DNA from 2 places in the Desemzia sp. C1 genome. Region 2 is predicted to be linked to the other one. Evidence: predicted binding sites of a transcription regulator. Region 2 holds the regulator's gene; the other holds the start of a gene.
What was found. Region 2 encodes Rex, which represses fermentation and respiration genes when NADH is low (regulators of the CRP and FNR family bind a similar motif). Its sites were predicted from a motif close to TTGTGAANTANTTCACAA; they were not measured.

Region 1: LMF32_RS06950 (CidA/LrgA family protein) is a predicted target of Rex. The motif match lies at 1,450-1,467, and genes of this name have one in related genera.

The regions. Positions count from the first base shown of each region.
Region 1 covers NZ_JAJIZP010000003.1:1,354,284-1,362,225, forward strand. Annotated here, with positions in the region: gene LMF32_RS06940 (transaldolase family protein) at 1-248, shown strand, start outside; gene LMF32_RS06945 (LysR family transcriptional regulator) at 540-1,430, opposite strand; gene LMF32_RS06950 (CidA/LrgA family protein) at 1,608-2,000, shown strand; gene LMF32_RS06955 (LrgB family protein) at 1,993-2,700, shown strand; gene LMF32_RS06960 (lactate oxidase) at 2,760-3,875, shown strand; gene LMF32_RS06965 (nuclease-related domain-containing protein) at 4,707-5,618, shown strand; gene LMF32_RS06970 (2-hydroxymuconate tautomerase) at 5,683-5,862, shown strand; gene LMF32_RS06975 (amino acid permease) at 5,918-7,240, opposite strand; gene LMF32_RS06980 (LacI family DNA-binding transcriptional regulator) at 7,542-7,942, shown strand, end outside.
Region 2 covers NZ_JAJIZP010000003.1:1,548,500-1,556,441, reverse strand. Annotated here, with positions in the region: gene groES (co-chaperone GroES) at 1-146, opposite strand, end outside; gene LMF32_RS07970 (type II CAAX endopeptidase family protein) at 474-1,130, shown strand; gene LMF32_RS07965 (YdiK family protein) at 1,161-1,364, shown strand; partial or broken gene LMF32_RS07960 (IS3 family transposase) at 1,446-2,279, opposite strand; gene LMF32_RS07955 (helix-turn-helix domain-containing protein) at 2,237-2,620, opposite strand; gene LMF32_RS07950 (redox-sensing transcriptional repressor Rex) at 3,075-3,740, opposite strand; gene LMF32_RS07945 (ABC-F family ATP-binding cassette domain-containing protein) at 4,094-6,049, shown strand; gene LMF32_RS07940 (BMP family protein) at 6,140-7,213, opposite strand; gene tsaD (tRNA (adenosine(37)-N6)-threonylcarbamoyltransferase complex transferase subunit TsaD) at 7,450-7,942, opposite strand, start outside.

The DNA.
Region 1 (7,942 bases), 190 kb from region 2:
GAATGGAGAACAATAATTTAAATCCTTATGAAGCAATCGCACAAACAAGGAAGTTTATTGATGAAAGAAATTTGAATACACGCATTATGGGAGCGAGTTTTAAAAATACCAACCAAGTTATTAAGGCTTTTGATGCAGGAGCGCACACAGTAACCATTCCTGCTGATATTCTTGAACTAATGATTAATAAAGAGCTAGCTGTCTCAGCTATCCATAGATTTAATGAAGATGGAAAATTGAACCTTTAAAGGTAATACAAGAGTTTGGTAGTTTTTTTGATTTTATTTTTTAATTTGGAGAAATATTACTTTTCCTAAAATATAAAATTGGGAGACTTTAAATAAAAAGCAGTCAAAAAAGCAATGAAATAATCAGCTTCATGATTATTTCATTGCTTTTTTATTCAGAGTCAGTGATTTCCAGCCACTCTATTTTTTGATTATTTTCTTCTTAAACATGCTCAGTAAGTCAGTTTCAAGAAATATTTACTCTGGTAAATCGTAATTAAGCATCTTTTTTTATTCTCATTTTTTTTTAAGTTAGTGGTTATAAGCTTCCACCAATTCAATCATTTTTTGGTTAAACTTTTTTTGGAAATAAGTAGCATTGTTGAGATTGTTATTGACGATCAGACTGATGTAAAACTTCGGCGCATTTTCGATTGGTACTCTAACCAAACCGGGTCTGTCTTTTACTAGAATATCGCTCATGAAAGCCAGCATGTTAGTGGATGAAGCGATTGATAAAGCTGTTTGAATCTCTTTTGTATAAAGAGTTTGCGGCTGCTCGATGTGATTGCTTTTAGTCCATTCTTCAAAAATGCGTTCATGAGTGTACCCTTGGGTCAAAGAGACGAACAGTTCATTTTGGATATCAGCAGCAGTAACGACAGCTTTTTGCGCCAATGGGTTGTCAGGAGATACACAGAGCGCCATTTCTTCTTGCTTCAAAGGAATCTGCAAGATGTTGCTGTCTTCAAAACTGGCTACATCGCTTCCGATAATGGCGAGAGGAACCTGTCCTTTTTGGACCAAATCGTACATCACATCGGAACTTTCTTCTTCAATCAATTTCATGGAAGAAGAAAATTTTCCTAAGCGAGGCATGAATTGCGTCATGAAACGCCCGCCTATAGTTGGCAAGAAGCCAAAGTAAACGACTTCGTTTTTCAAATCATGGATCTCTTCAGCAATCGTATCAATCGTACTTAAAATTTGTGTAGAATGTTTGAGAAGTATTTCACCAGTCTCAGTTAAATGCAAGTTCTTGTGAACTCGTTTTCTATCAATCAGGACGGTATCCAACTCTTTTTCCAAGCGTTTAAGCGCCATCGAGATAGACGGCTGCGACACATAGAAATTCTGCGCAGTTGCGGTAAAACTAAGGGTTTTAGCTAAGTGATTAAAATACACTAAATCTTGTAAATTCATGGAAGGCTCCTTTGCTCACTTGTGAAAGATATAACATAAACAAAACGTATAACAAGTGAAGTTTATATAAATATTATTTATAGTACCATAAAAATACAGTATTTCATAACCGAAGAGTACCATGATATAGTTTATGTACTGAAGCGCTTACAAAATATTTATGGAAGGTGTGGTCTTTTGAAAATAATCAAACAACTATCATTGATTTTCTTATTCTCCCTTATTGGAGAAGTCCTATCTATTTTGATTGCTTCATTTATTGCAATCCCTGGGAGCGTTATCGGGCTGGTCTTATTATTCCTAGCGTTACAGCTGAATGTATTGAAAGTGGAACAAGTAGATGAAGTCGGCACATGGCTGACGAGCAATATGGGAATCTTTTTCGTTCCAGCAGGTGTAGGATTGATGACGAACTTTGGTGTCTTGGCGGATACTTGGTGGCAACTGTTGATCATTATGGTCGTGACAACGATACTGATGATGATATTTGTCGGAAAAGTAGTTCAAAGCGTCAAAGAATTAGTCATGAAAAATAATGTGGTAAAGGAAGGAGAGGGGTCGCGTGCTTGATAGTATATTAAACAGCCCAATGTTGTGGATCTCATTGACTGTCGGGTTGTATTTGCTGGCAGGAAGGTTGAAAGAAAAGTGGCCTAAAAACCCTTTATTCACGCCATTAGTATTTGCGATCATTATGATCATTATCCTGTTGCTTGCAACAGACATCTCCATAGATACTTATAACACAGGCGGACGATTCTTCAGCTTGTTCGTTACACCGGCTACGGTAGCTTTAGCGATCAAATTGAAAAAGAATATTGTGTATTTGAAAAAATACTATGCAGCTATTTTATCAGGAATCGTTTCAGGAGTTTTTTTCCATACGATCATGATTTACGCTTTTGCTTTACTGTTCCAATTTGACCACAATATGGGAGCGACGTTAATTCCTAAGTCGATTACTACAGCTATTGCGGTCGGGGTTTCAGATTCCTTAGGCGGCATTGTTTCTCTAACCGTTGCGGTCGTTGTATTTACCGGCGTTATCGGGGCAGTTGTTGGGCAGACCGTTTTCAAGATTTTCAAAATTGATGATCCGGTAGCTCAAGGGGTCGCTCTTGGAAGTTCATCTCATGCAATGGGAACAACAAAGGCTATTGAAATGGGCGAAGTACAAGGCGCCATGTCAGGATTATCGATCGTGGTTACAGGACTGATTGTGGTAGTTTTAGCACCATTGACTGTACCGATCACAAATTTACTATTTTAAGCTAAATTGAGTTATACTTTATAAAACAACAATACCCAAAAAAGGATGGTTGAAAAATTATGGCAGAACAAACAATCAAATATGATGCACCAACAGTAGAGCAAGAAATCGAAGTAGTCAGCACGTACCGTCTTGAAGACCAAGCGCGTGCAGTAGTTCCTAAAGGTGGGTTCGATTATATCTCTGGAGCTTCTGGAGAAGAATACACGTTGAAACAAAACAATGAGTCTTGGAAAAACAAAGGAATCTTGCCTCGCGTATTAGCAGATGTGGAAAATCCAGATACTTCAACATCTATTTTAGGTCATGACATCAAAGTTCCATTCATCATGGCACCGATCGCAGCTCATGGATTAGCTCATGAAACAAAAGAAGCGGGAACGGCTAGAGGGATTTCTGAATTCGGCGGAACGATCATGTCGATCAGTGCTTATTCTGGAGCTACATTTGAAGAAATCGAAAAAGGCTTGAACGGCAATCCTCGTTGGTTCCAAATCTACATGAGTAAAGACGATGACATGAACAAAAATATCTTGGATGAAGCGAAAGCTGATGGAGCGACTGCGATCATTCTAACGGCTGACGCGACATTGAGTGGAAACCGTGAAAAAGATTTGCTGAACAAATTCGTGTACCCGTTCGGTATGCCAATCGTGTCTCGCTACTTGACTGGTTCAGGCAAAAACATGTCACTAAACAATATTTATGCTCAATCGAAACAAAAAATCAATCCAGCTGATGTGAAGTTTATTGCGGAATACTCAGGATTGCCTGTCTTTGTCAAAGGGATCCAAACTCCAGAAGATGCTGTCTTGGCAATCGGTGCCGGCGCATCAGGTGTCTGGGTTTCTAACCATGGTGGTCGTCAATTAGATGAAGCACCAGGTTCATTTGATACACTGGAAGAGATTGCTAAAGCAGTCGCTGGTCGCGTGCCGATCGTATTCGACAGCGGCGTTCGTCGTGGAGAGCACATCTTCAAAGCTCTAGCAAGCGGTGCGGACATTGTTGCTGTGGGTCGTCCGGTGTTGTACGGATTGGCTTTAGGTGGTTGGAAAGGTGTTAAATCAGTTTTAGACTACTTCGAAAAAGACTTGAAACGTGTTATGCAATTAGCTGGTACACAAACGATTGAAGACGTGAAAAATGCTCGTCTGTTCGACATGAAAAAATAATTAGTTCATTTTTAAAAGTGCCGGGTCTTCCGTTGTGGAGGACCGGCGCTTTTTTTGTTGTTTCTCGAGCTTTTGAGCTGCAAATGTCTTACCTGCAGGTGGGTATGTGGATGTCTATTCGACAAGTATGTGCGAAAAAGGTGTTGAGATGTGAAGTAGGAGGTGTCTACTTGATAAGTTGTCGCGAAAAAGGTGCTGAGATGTGAAGTAGGAGGCCTCTACTTGATAAGTTGGCGTAAAAAAAGTGCAGAGATGTGAAGTAGAAGGCGTCTACTTGATAAGTTGTCGCGAAAAAGGTGTTGATATGTGAAGTAGAAGGTGTCTACTTGATAAGTTGGCGTGAAAAAGATGCAGATATGTGAAGTAGGATGCGTCTACTTGATAAGTTGACGTAAAAAAGGTGCTGAGATGTGAAGTAGAAGGTGTCTACTTAACAAGTTGGTGTAAAAAAGGTGCAGAGATGTGAAGTAGGAGGTGTCTACTTCACAAGTTGGCGCGAAAAAGGTGCTGAGATGTTAAGTAGGAGGTGTCTACTTGATAAGTTGGTGTGAAAAAGGTGCGAGGATGTGAAGTAGGAGGTGTCTACTTGATAAGTTGGCATGAAAAAGGTGTTGAGATGTTAAGTAGGACGCATCTACTTCACAAGTGCACGCAAAAATAGCGTGAAGGTGTAAAGTAGCTAGCGCCTTGGCGCCAGACAAACTAAATAAGCTAAAATTTGAAATGAACAAAAAAATAGTCATGTGCGATTAAATTTGTGCAAAATAAAAAAGGTAGTTCGCTGTTCATGCATATATTAATAGTAAGAAGAACAGTGAGGAATGTGAAGCGATGGCTTTTAAAGAGCGGACAAAACCAAAACGTTTACGGGTGATGGAGTTATTAAGCAGACGAATGAATCTATCCAGAGATGAAAGGAACAAATTTCTTTATTGGGTAAAAGGATACAAAGGGGAAATCCAATTTGACGTGCTGACCCAAAAGCTGAAGTGTGATTGTCTGATTTTAAATGATTTATTTCTAAAGGTTAATGGGAAGCAATTTCAAATTGACACTTTGATCATCACGGCTAAAGGCATTTATATCTATGAAGTGAAGAACTTTGAAGGGACTTATTATTATGAAGGAACTAAGATGTATAGTGGTCGCAGCCGAAAAGAAGTTTATGACCCTCTTGACCAAGTGAAACATGCCTCTACCTTGTTGCGACAATTGATGCAGCAAATGGGGTACAGTTTGCCTATAAAAACAGTTATCGTTTTTATGAATCAAGATTTCGCGCTGTACCAAGCTCCTATGTTGGAGGAATTAATATTGCCTGGTGCATTGAAAGCCCACTTAGCAGAAGTCAGTGAGATTTCTGGTCAATTGAGTCAGACGCAGCGTAAGTTTGCTGAAGAAATAAAAGCATTGCATATAGAGGATGTATCGTTGCGCGAGGTACCTTATTATGAAGAGTCTTCCTTGAAGAAAGGTGTTATTTGTTGCGAGTGCGGAACTTTTATAGAAGAGTATACCCAGAGTCTTTATAGTGTCTGTCCTATTTGCCATCATAAAGAACGAATCAGGGATACGGTGATTCGTCAGTTTGAGGAATATAAGCTCTTGTTTCCGGATCAAAAAATAACTAAGACAGTTCTCCTCAAATGGAGTGACGGTCGGCTGTCCGCTAATAGAATCGCTTATACATTGAAACAAACTTATAGAGCCGTGGGTACTGGAAGATGGCGCTACTACGAGTAGTGAAAAAACAGTTGAATAATCGCCCAAGAAAGTTACAATAAAAGAAAAAGAAAGGGTGGTCGTTATGCCATTTGTCCATGTGGAGTTAGTTGAGGGGCGTACTGCGGAGCAAAAAGCTGGGCTGGTCAAAGATATCACTGAAGCAGTTGTGAAAAATGCAGATGTTCCAGCGGAGCGCGTACATGTGATTATTAATGAAATGAAAAAAACGGATTATGCTGTCGGTGGGGAGCTGCTCGGATAATCATACAAAAAAGGCTCTTCTACCTGGTCAAGTGCCAGAGTAGAAGAGCCTTTGTTTATGCAGTTTTTTTCTTTTGTTTGTAGAAGTAGATCGGCAAGCCAATAGCAGTCAGGAAAATGCCGAGAGCTGTGTTGACCGGCTGTGTCAGCAAGGTATTTACTACGATGAAGCACCCACCAATGATCGCGATCAAAGGAATAATTGGATACAATGGCGCTTTATACGGGCGAACCAAATCAGGTTCTTTTTTGCGCAAAATGAAGACTGCGACAAAAACCAACGTGTAGAAAATCCAGATGACGAAAATCAGTAAATCGGTCAGCTGATTGTATTGTCCTGTAAAAATCATGATCACTGCTATCAATAACAGTAAAATCGCACTGTTAGCAGGGACTTGTTGGCGATTGAGTTTCTTCAACTGGTTGCTGAACGGCAATTCGTTGTTCAATGCCATAGCGTAAGGAACGCGAATTCCGGTCATCGTATACCCATTAATGGTTCCGAAAACGGAAATCAAAATTCCGATGGTAACCAATTTTCCGCCTGCGTCCCCGAATATCAAATGAGCTACATCAGCAGCAGGAGTCGGGGTTGCGCCTAGAGCAGCAGCCGGCATCACTTGCAAGTAAGCCAAATTGATCAAGATATAAATACCCATAACAGCTGTCAAACCAGCGACGATGGCTTTTGGCAAATCTTTTTTCGGGTCTTTCATTTCGCCGGCGATGGCGCCAACGTTGATCCAGCCGTCATACGCGAATAAAGTGGCTACTAAACCGGTCCCTAATTTGGAAATAGTGGATGTCGGAGCTAGATTTTCCGGCAGCAGTTGGAATTGAACATCACCTTGGTACAGCAATCCGAAAATGATGATGACGAATAGCGGCACCATTTTAGCTACCGTCGCCACAGACTGTAAGCGCCCGGCTTGCTGCGTTCCCATCAAATTAGTGACGATGATCAAGACCGCCGCTGCGATAGCGATGGGGATCGTATAGTGTGAATCTAAGCCGGTCAAATTGATGGCTTGTGTAGCAAAAATGATGGATAATGCCGCGATATTGGCTGGAAAATAAACCACAGTTTGTGCCCAGCCTAATAAGTAACTCACCAGCGGACCGTAAGCACGGCGCAAATAAACGACCATGCCGCCAGTTTCCGGAATTGCAGCGGAGAGTTCTGCTGTCGTCAACCCACCGCAAATTGTGATCAGCCCGCCCAATACCCAAGCTGCTAAGCCTAAACCAGCCGTTTCAGTGGCTTGGTACACAGCTTCAGGCTTGAAAAATACGCCTGATCCGATAACGGTCCCCATTACGATAGTCAAAGCTGTGAAAAAAGACAGCTCTTTTTTTAAACCTTTAGATGTTTCTTCCATATGTTATTCTCCACTCTATGTTCTTTCTTATAAATGCAATATTACATTTTTTCAACATGCTCCATTGTACAATAATCTGTATCACGAAGAAAGAGATTAAGAACTTTGTCTCTAAACTCTTACTAATGGCTGTAACCTTTACATACCAACCTTTTCCTATCAAATAAACATCCAAAATCATTTGGAAAGAAAAGAAAAACTTCAAAAAGTTAAGAGAAAGTGCTTGCATGAAATTTTAAAAGATGGTACATTTTACGTGTAACCGGTTTCATATTTTAACTTTTGAAAGTGAGGGTTCGATATGACAACCATCAGAGAAGTAGCGAAATTAGCAGGAGTGTCCGTGGCTACTGTGTCCAGAACATTGAACAATAGCGGATATGTCAGTGAGTCTACACGAAAAAGAGTTGAAAAAGCCGTCAAGGAACTAAATTTTTACCCTAATGAAGTAGCCAGATCACTGTTTCAGAAGAAATCGAAGTTGATCGGATTGCTGCTGCCGGACATTACCAATCCATTTTTTCCGGCCGTCGCAAAGGGAGTAGAAGATGGAGTGAACCAACGCGGATACAGTTTATTGTTGGGGAATGTGGAAGATGACGCAGAAAAAGAGAGCGATTATTTAAAGATATTTGAGCAAAACAATATTGCCGGCGTCATCTCAGCTGTTCAAGGAAACACCGTCAAGTTAAACAACATGCC
Region 2 (7,942 bases):
TCCAGTACTCGGCCAGCTCCAACAGCTACAACTGTTCCTGTTTGTGGTTTTTCTTTTGCTGTTCCAGCTAAAACGATTCCACTAGCTGTTGTTTCTTCCTCTTGTTTTACTTCAATGATGACACGATCTCCTAAAGGTCTTAACACGTAAATCCCTCCAATTGTAGTTTCGATTGTTTAGCACTCTATCTCAAAGAGTGCTAACTCACTTCTTCATCATATCAAACTCTTTAAATTTTGCAAGTATTTTTTCTTTTGAAATTGTATTTCTGCCAGAAAACACACTATTCCTTCAAAAGGAGTCAAAAAGTCCTTTAGAGTCATTATTCTTATGTTATACTATTTATTGATCAACTTTTATTCGTTAAAAGAAAACAGCACACTTATGCAGCAGAAATAAGAGATAATATATTTTATAATACCTTACATCTCCACTCTTCTGTAAATAACTCGGTTAAAGAAGGTTTTTATATTATGAATAATTTAGTGAAATCACCTTATGTCAAAATCATTCTTATTTACGTTTTAGCACAGTTTTTCCCAGTATTTTTACTATTCTTCGTTCCAGAGAACGCCATTTTTGATGCTGCTATCTACAGCCAAATCATCGCCTTTGTCGTTGGATCGATATGGATGTTTATTGTCAATCATCGATCAACATTCAATAACAGCTTAGAGAATACTCCCCCTGTTCCCAAAAAGAACATTATTTTATGGGGAATTGCAGGAATGTTTTTAGCTTATATTGGGCAATACTTAGCAATTTTCATTGAGACTTTCCTGCTGAACATTCCTATTGGTTCTCAAAATACTGCTGGATTAGTCGATATCGTTAATAATTATCCTTTATTCTTGCTTTTAATAGCGATTTTCGGTCCTATTATGGAAGAATTCGTTTTTCGTAAAGTGATCTTCGGTTACTTATTTGATATAACTGGAGGAATTGGAGCAGCCGTTATTAGTTCGCTGATTTTTGCTTTCATTCACTTTGACGGTCATTACTTGCTTTATTCTGTAATGGGATTTGTTTTTTGTTATCTATACTGGAAAACAAAGTCGATTGCTGCGCCAATCATTGCACATGCTTTAATGAACGCTACCGTTACAGTAGCCAACTTGTTACTCTATTAGGGTATTTTTAGAAAGGAATTTTTGATTTTAATGAAAAAAAGTGATTTTATGTTCCAGATACTATTCAACTACATCCTCGCTGTTGTCTTCACTTGGTTCGCAGTTGATTATGTTGGGGAATTCGGATGGGGATTCTTCTCCATAATATTTGTTTTGTTTGCTACACGAGATTTTGTACGTGCAACTCGCATCTTGCAAATTTATTTGAAATTAAAAAAAGGCAACAAACCTTAATTGAACTGCTCCCTGTCAAGTAGACAGGTAAATAAACAAAATATTTGTGCCATGTATGATACTTTTCATCCATGGCTTTTTTTATGCCGGAATGCTTAAGCCCATTTTTAACGTCACCCGTTGGGTGTTATAAAACCCAATATATTGTTTAATATCATTCTCTAATTCTTCAAAGCTCACATAAGTGTTCAGCCGATACATTTCTTCTTTAATAATTCCCCAAAAGTTCTCCATTGGACCGTTATCAATGCATTTCCCCACACGAGACATACTGTGGGTGAGTTGATGTTTCTTCACAAAATTATTAAAGTCGTATGACGTGTATTGATATCCCCGATCGCTATGAATAAGCGTTTGGGTTGGTATAATCTTGTCTTCAATTTGGCGAACTGTATCACGAACTAAGGCATTATCATTACGCTTCGATAGTTTAAAGGCTACGATCTTATTTTCGCCATAATCCAATATGGCACTAAGATAAGCTTTGGCGTTCTCTCCATACTTAAATTCAGTCACATCGGTTAATAAGACTTCCATCGATTGATAGTCCTTTCGGAATTCTCTATTGAGGACATTATCGGCGATATGTGCAGGATTGTGGGGCTTGTAACGATATCGTTTCCGACGGATAACAGCTTTCAAGTTCAGTAATTTCATCAAACGATAGACACACTTATGGTTTACTTTAGCGTTCATGAAGTGGTTCAGATAGATAGTTATTCGACGATAGCCATAAATACCTTTATGCTTTTCATAGACTTGAAGGATTAATTCAACAAGCTTTCGAAGCCGTTTTTCCGACGCAGTCGGCTTGCGTTTCAACCACTTATAATAACCCGCTCTGCTCACACCCAAAGCATCACAGAGATGGATTACTTTGTATCCTTCTTTTTGTAGTTTCTTGATCGTTTGGTATTCCGCTTCATACCTCGTTTGCGTGACATCAACTCTCTTTCCACTTCTTCTAACTTTTTTAACGCTACGTTCTCCGTTTCTAGATACTCATTTCGTGCTCTTAAAGCTGCATTTTCAGCCCGGATTCTTTCTTCTTCCGTTTGAACAGAGTTTGGTTTGCCGCGACCTCGTCCATCTACTAGTCCGTCAGGACCATGCTTCTTATATTTTTGAACCCATGAATACACGCTATTGTAGGATACCTGATACTTCTCAGCAGTTTTTTTATAAGATAAACTATTAGCTAGGCAGTCTTGGACTATTTTGATTTTTTCTTCTTGTGTTGATTTTTTATCTGTCATCGTATACACCTCGGATTTTGGAGAATAGCTCCTCATTTCTTCCCCTTTAGTATACTTGTTTATCCAGCTCCTGACAGTATCAACTTTTGGGATATTATATTTAACAGCTAGCTGACCTATAGGTAATCTATCTTCTAAATATTCTTTCACGACTAAGTCCTTAAATTCTTTGCTATATTTATTGTACTTAGATTTAACTTGAATCCCACTAATTCCATGCTCTTGGTATCTTAAGACTTTATCCCAAAAGGACGTCCAATTAATTAATAAACCATAGGCTTCTTTTAATTCTTTGAAACTGATTCCTTCATTCAGATACATCAAAATATATCTTTCGATTTCTTCAGTTGTATGTTTACTGTTTGAACGCATAAAAATCCCCCTAAAGTAATTTTACTTTTTTAAGTGTCTACTTTAGGGGGAGCATATCAAATCAGGTTTGTTGCCTTTTTATTTAGTCTAAAGGCAGTAAGCTGTCTTTATCATCTGTTTTGTAATGATCTATGAAGTAAATCAATGTTTGTAATTCATTAGCTAAATCTACATTCTGCACTCGTACGTGATCAGGCACGGAGATACGAATAGGCGTGAAGTTCAATATTCCTTTAACTTCAGCTTTCACCAAGTTGTTTGCTGCTTCTTGAGCTGCAGAAGTTGGAACGGTCAGCATCACTACATCAATTTGCTGCATTTTCAATTGTTGTACCATGTCTTCCATAGGATACACTGGAACTCCAGATTGGATTGTTCCAACAATTTCTTTGTTGATATCAAAAGCCGCACTGATACGCATATTGTTGTTTTGGTGGAAATTGTAGTTTAATAAGGCATGGCCTAAATTCCCTACCCCAATCAATGCTACGTTGGTCAAACGGTCTTGTTTCAATGTCTTGCTGAAGAAATGCATCAAGTCTTCAACATCATATCCATATCCTCTTTTTCCTAGAGCACCAAAATAAGAAAAATCACGGCGAATAGTTGCACTATCCACTTTAACAGCTTCACTTAATTCAGTTGAAGAAACACGGTCTTTTCCGTCTTCGTGTAAATATCTCAAGTATCTATAATAAATAGGTAACCTTTTTGCCGTAGCTTTAGGTATTTTGTTCGTTGAATTCATATTCAGTCCACTCACTTTCTAAGATTCAAAAATTCACAATATCCAGAAACAAATTATCTATTTCACAAATTTCGGAGTTTCACATAATAAGATTATAACATTTTTTTGTTAAATTACTAGCCTTTTTAGACATCTTAAATGACTAGTTTTGTTGATCATTTTTTTAGTCTCGGCAAAATTCACAAGCATCCTTGTGAATTCAACATCTGCAAAACATAACGTCTTTAATTTATTTGCTAAAATAATATTCTTTTACATTCTATTTAAAACTTGCTTAGGTGTGTTTGTTCCTCTCCCTCTTATAGGAGGAATATGCTAAACTAAGGACAGAGATAAGAAATGAGGACTACAAAATGATTCTATTACAAGCTCAGCATGTAGCTCGTTATTTTGGAGCAGACGTGCTATTTGAAAACATTTATTTAGAAATACAAGATCACTCACGCGTTGCACTTGTTGGTCGAAACGGAGCCGGTAAGTCTACTTTATTGAAAATGATTGCTGATATTGAGCAGCCAGATGCTGGAAAAATCTCAAAAGGCAAACAAGTCACTATTGGCTATCTAGCTCAAAATACCGGATTAGACTCTACTCAGTCTATTTGGGACGAAATGCTGGATGTGTTCCACAGCGTGATCCAATTAGAGAAAAAAATGCGCCATATAGAGCAACTTTTAGGTGACGCCGATTTATTGGCAGATGAAGACCGTTATCAAGAGACGTTAAAACAATACGATCAAATGCAACATGACTTTAAAGAACAAAACGGGTATGGATATGAAGCTGAGATTCGCTCTGTCTTACACGGGTTCAATTTTTTTGAAGCTGATTATACTAAGTCCATCAATCAACTTTCAGGGGGCCAAAAAACGCGTTTAGCCTTGGCCAAACTATTGCTGCAGAAGAAAGATCTGTTGATTTTAGATGAGCCAACCAACCATTTAGATATCGAAACGTTGAACTGGTTGGAAAATTATTTACAGACTTATACTGGAGCTTTGCTGATTGTATCTCATGACCGTTACTTCTTAGATAAAGTTGTCAACGAAGTATATGATCTAAGTCGTCAAAAAATCACTCATTATAAAGGAAACTATAGTAAGTTCCTTGATTTGAAAGCTGCTCAATTAGAAAAAGAATGGAAAGAGTTTGAGAAACAACAAAAAGAAATCGCTAAATTGGAAGACTTCGTCAATCGTAATTTAGTAAGAGCTTCTACGACCAAACGAGCTCAAAGTCGCCGTAAGCAATTAGAAAAAATTGACCGTCTAGATAAGCCTCAAGGAGACGAAAAGTCAGCTACTTTTAGATTCCAACCTTCTATTGAGAGTGGAAATGTCGTCATGACAGTCGAAAATGGGGCAATTGGATATGAAGACACTATCTTATCCGAACCGATCAATATGGATGTTCGCAAATATGATTCTATTGCTTTAGTTGGACCTAATGGAGTAGGAAAATCGACTCTTTTAAAATCACTGTTAAATGAACTTCCATTGATCAAAGGCGAAACTAAATTTGGCACGAATGTAGAAGTGGGTTATTACGACCAGGAGCAAGCTGAATTGCATTCTACCAAATCTGTTCTAGCTGAACTGTGGGATGATCATCCAACGACTCCTGAAAAAGATATTCGTTCTATTTTGGGAAGCTTTTTGTTCTCTGGAGAAGATGTCGAAAAATCCGTTTCTTCTTTAAGCGGAGGAGAAAAAGCTCGATTGGCTTTAGCTAAGTTGTCTATGGAAAAAGATAATTTTTTGATTCTTGATGAGCCTACAAACCACTTAGACATCGATAGTAAAGAAGTGTTAGAAAATGCGCTGATTGATTTTGACGGAACTCTCTTGTTTGTTTCCCATGACCGCTACTTTATCAACCGGATAGCTACTAAGGTTATCGAACTTTCTCCAGAAGGCAGTACTGTTTATTTAGGCGACTACGATTATTATTTGGAGAAAAAAGCGGAACAAGAAGAATTGAAACGCCTGGCTCAAGAAGATGCTCAAATGAAACAACCGTTACAAAGTGAAGAAACCAATCCAAATAAACCGGCAGAAAACCGCGTGATCAATAAAGAAAATCAAAAATTGATCCGTCAATTGACTCGCAGGATAGAAGCTATTGAAAATGAAACAGCTGAATTGGAACAGGCTATTGAAGAATTGGAATCTGAACTTACCAAATCGGATGTTTATGAAGATCACATAAAAGTTCAAGAAATAAACGATCAATTGCAACTCCTAACTAATCAATATGAAGAACTGATGGAAGAATGGGAATCCAGCACTCTTGAATTGGAAAATCTATAAGCTGATATACTTTCTTTATCTGATCTAAAATCAAAAAACAGCAGCTCTCTTATCTATATAATTAATAGATAAGAGAGCTGCTGTTTTTGATTAGGGTGCTGTTACTTCATCTGGATTGATCGGAATATCGATTTCTCCATTAATGATTTGTTTTTTGTACTCTTCCATTGCTGTCCAAGTCTCTTCACTCAATTGGCCTCTGGTCATATAGATGGCTTCCTCTTTCAATCCCAACTTGGTTATTTCTCCTCCTGGAAAATCTCCTTGCATGGTCTGGTTAGCAACAGACTTGATGGCTTGACCCAATCCCTTAATGCTTGAAGTTAACGTTAAATTCCCCTCGTTGTATTCTCCTTCTTCGGTTTGGTCGCTATCGCTTCCGATGACCCATATCTTTTCATCTGGGTCTGCGTTCATCCGGTCTCGAGCTTCAGAGAAAACGCCATTTCCTGCATCTCCTGCTCCTTGATAAACAATGTCGACTCCATTAGAGTACATTCCCGCAGCGATTTGTCTCGCCTTTGAAGTGTCTGAAAAAGATTCAACATATTCTACAATCACTTCAACATCTGGATTTGCCGTGTAAGCTCCCATTAAGAACCCAGCTTCAAATCGATCTAACACTTCGCTTTGCTGTCCAGCTACAAATCCGATTTTGCCTGTTTCAGTTGACAACGCTGCTGCAACGCCGGCTAGAAAAGCATTCTCCTGGTCTTTAAAAAGAACAGAAGCTACATTGTCGTTCCCTTCAATACTATCATCTATAATCACAAATTGTTGATCTGGATTGTCATCAGCAATTTCCATCATTGATTGTTTCAATTTGAAACCAACGCCAAAAACAATGTCAAAATCATTCATGATAGCTTGATTTAAGTTAGGTATGTATTCAGAATCTCCGTCAGATGCAATATAAGTGTAGTCTTCTCCTTCAATTCCGTCGTGTTCTTTTCCCCACTCTACCATCCCTTCCCAAGCAGCTTGGTTGAATGATCCATCATCAACGCCTCCATTGTCAGTGACCATTACTATAGAGTAATCGTTCGTCTTTTCAGAATCAGTTGACGCATTATCTGTAGCTTCTGTTGTATCTCCACAAGCTGACAATACCAACCCAGTCACTAAACTTAATATGGCTAATCCCTTAGTTCTAACTTTTTCCACTGTTTTATTCCTCCATGTCGAATAATGTATTGGTTTCTTTATTAATCTCATCATACTTCAACATAAGCCGAATAAAACTAAAAAACTTACAGTTTTAATCAAAAATTAATCTATCGTTCGTGTTTACCCTGTTTTTGTCCAGTTGTTGTTATGCAGTCCCGCTAAAAACAGTAAAAAAAGCGAAAGATAACTGGGATTCTCCGTTAGTATCTTTCGCTTTTCAATTCCTTATTTTATTAGCCTAACAACAGACCCGGTTTGGCATTCAAATCATATCCGGCAAACTGTTGTTTATTAAACTCCACAAATCCTGCTGCCCCTATCATAGCTGCATTATCTCCACATAAAGACAATGGTGGAATAACCAATTCAACTTCTGGAGCTTCTTTAGCCATTACATCAGAAAGAGCTTCTCTCAATCCTTTATTGGCAGCAACGCCGCCAGCTAACAGCAATTGGTTTACGTCATATTCTTTCACAGCTCTAAGTGTTTTTGTGACCAACACTTCTATAACACTAGCTTGGAAACTGGCTGCTAAATCATTTGCATTCAATTCTTCACCTTTTTGTTCCGCATTGTGCACTTTATTGATAAACGAACTTTTTAATCCACTAAAACTAAAATCATAGTTGTCTTCTTTTAGCATAGCACGCGGAAAATTGTATACATCTTTTCCCTTATGAGCCATTTCATCAATGATTTTACCTCCAGGATACGGCAGTCCCAAA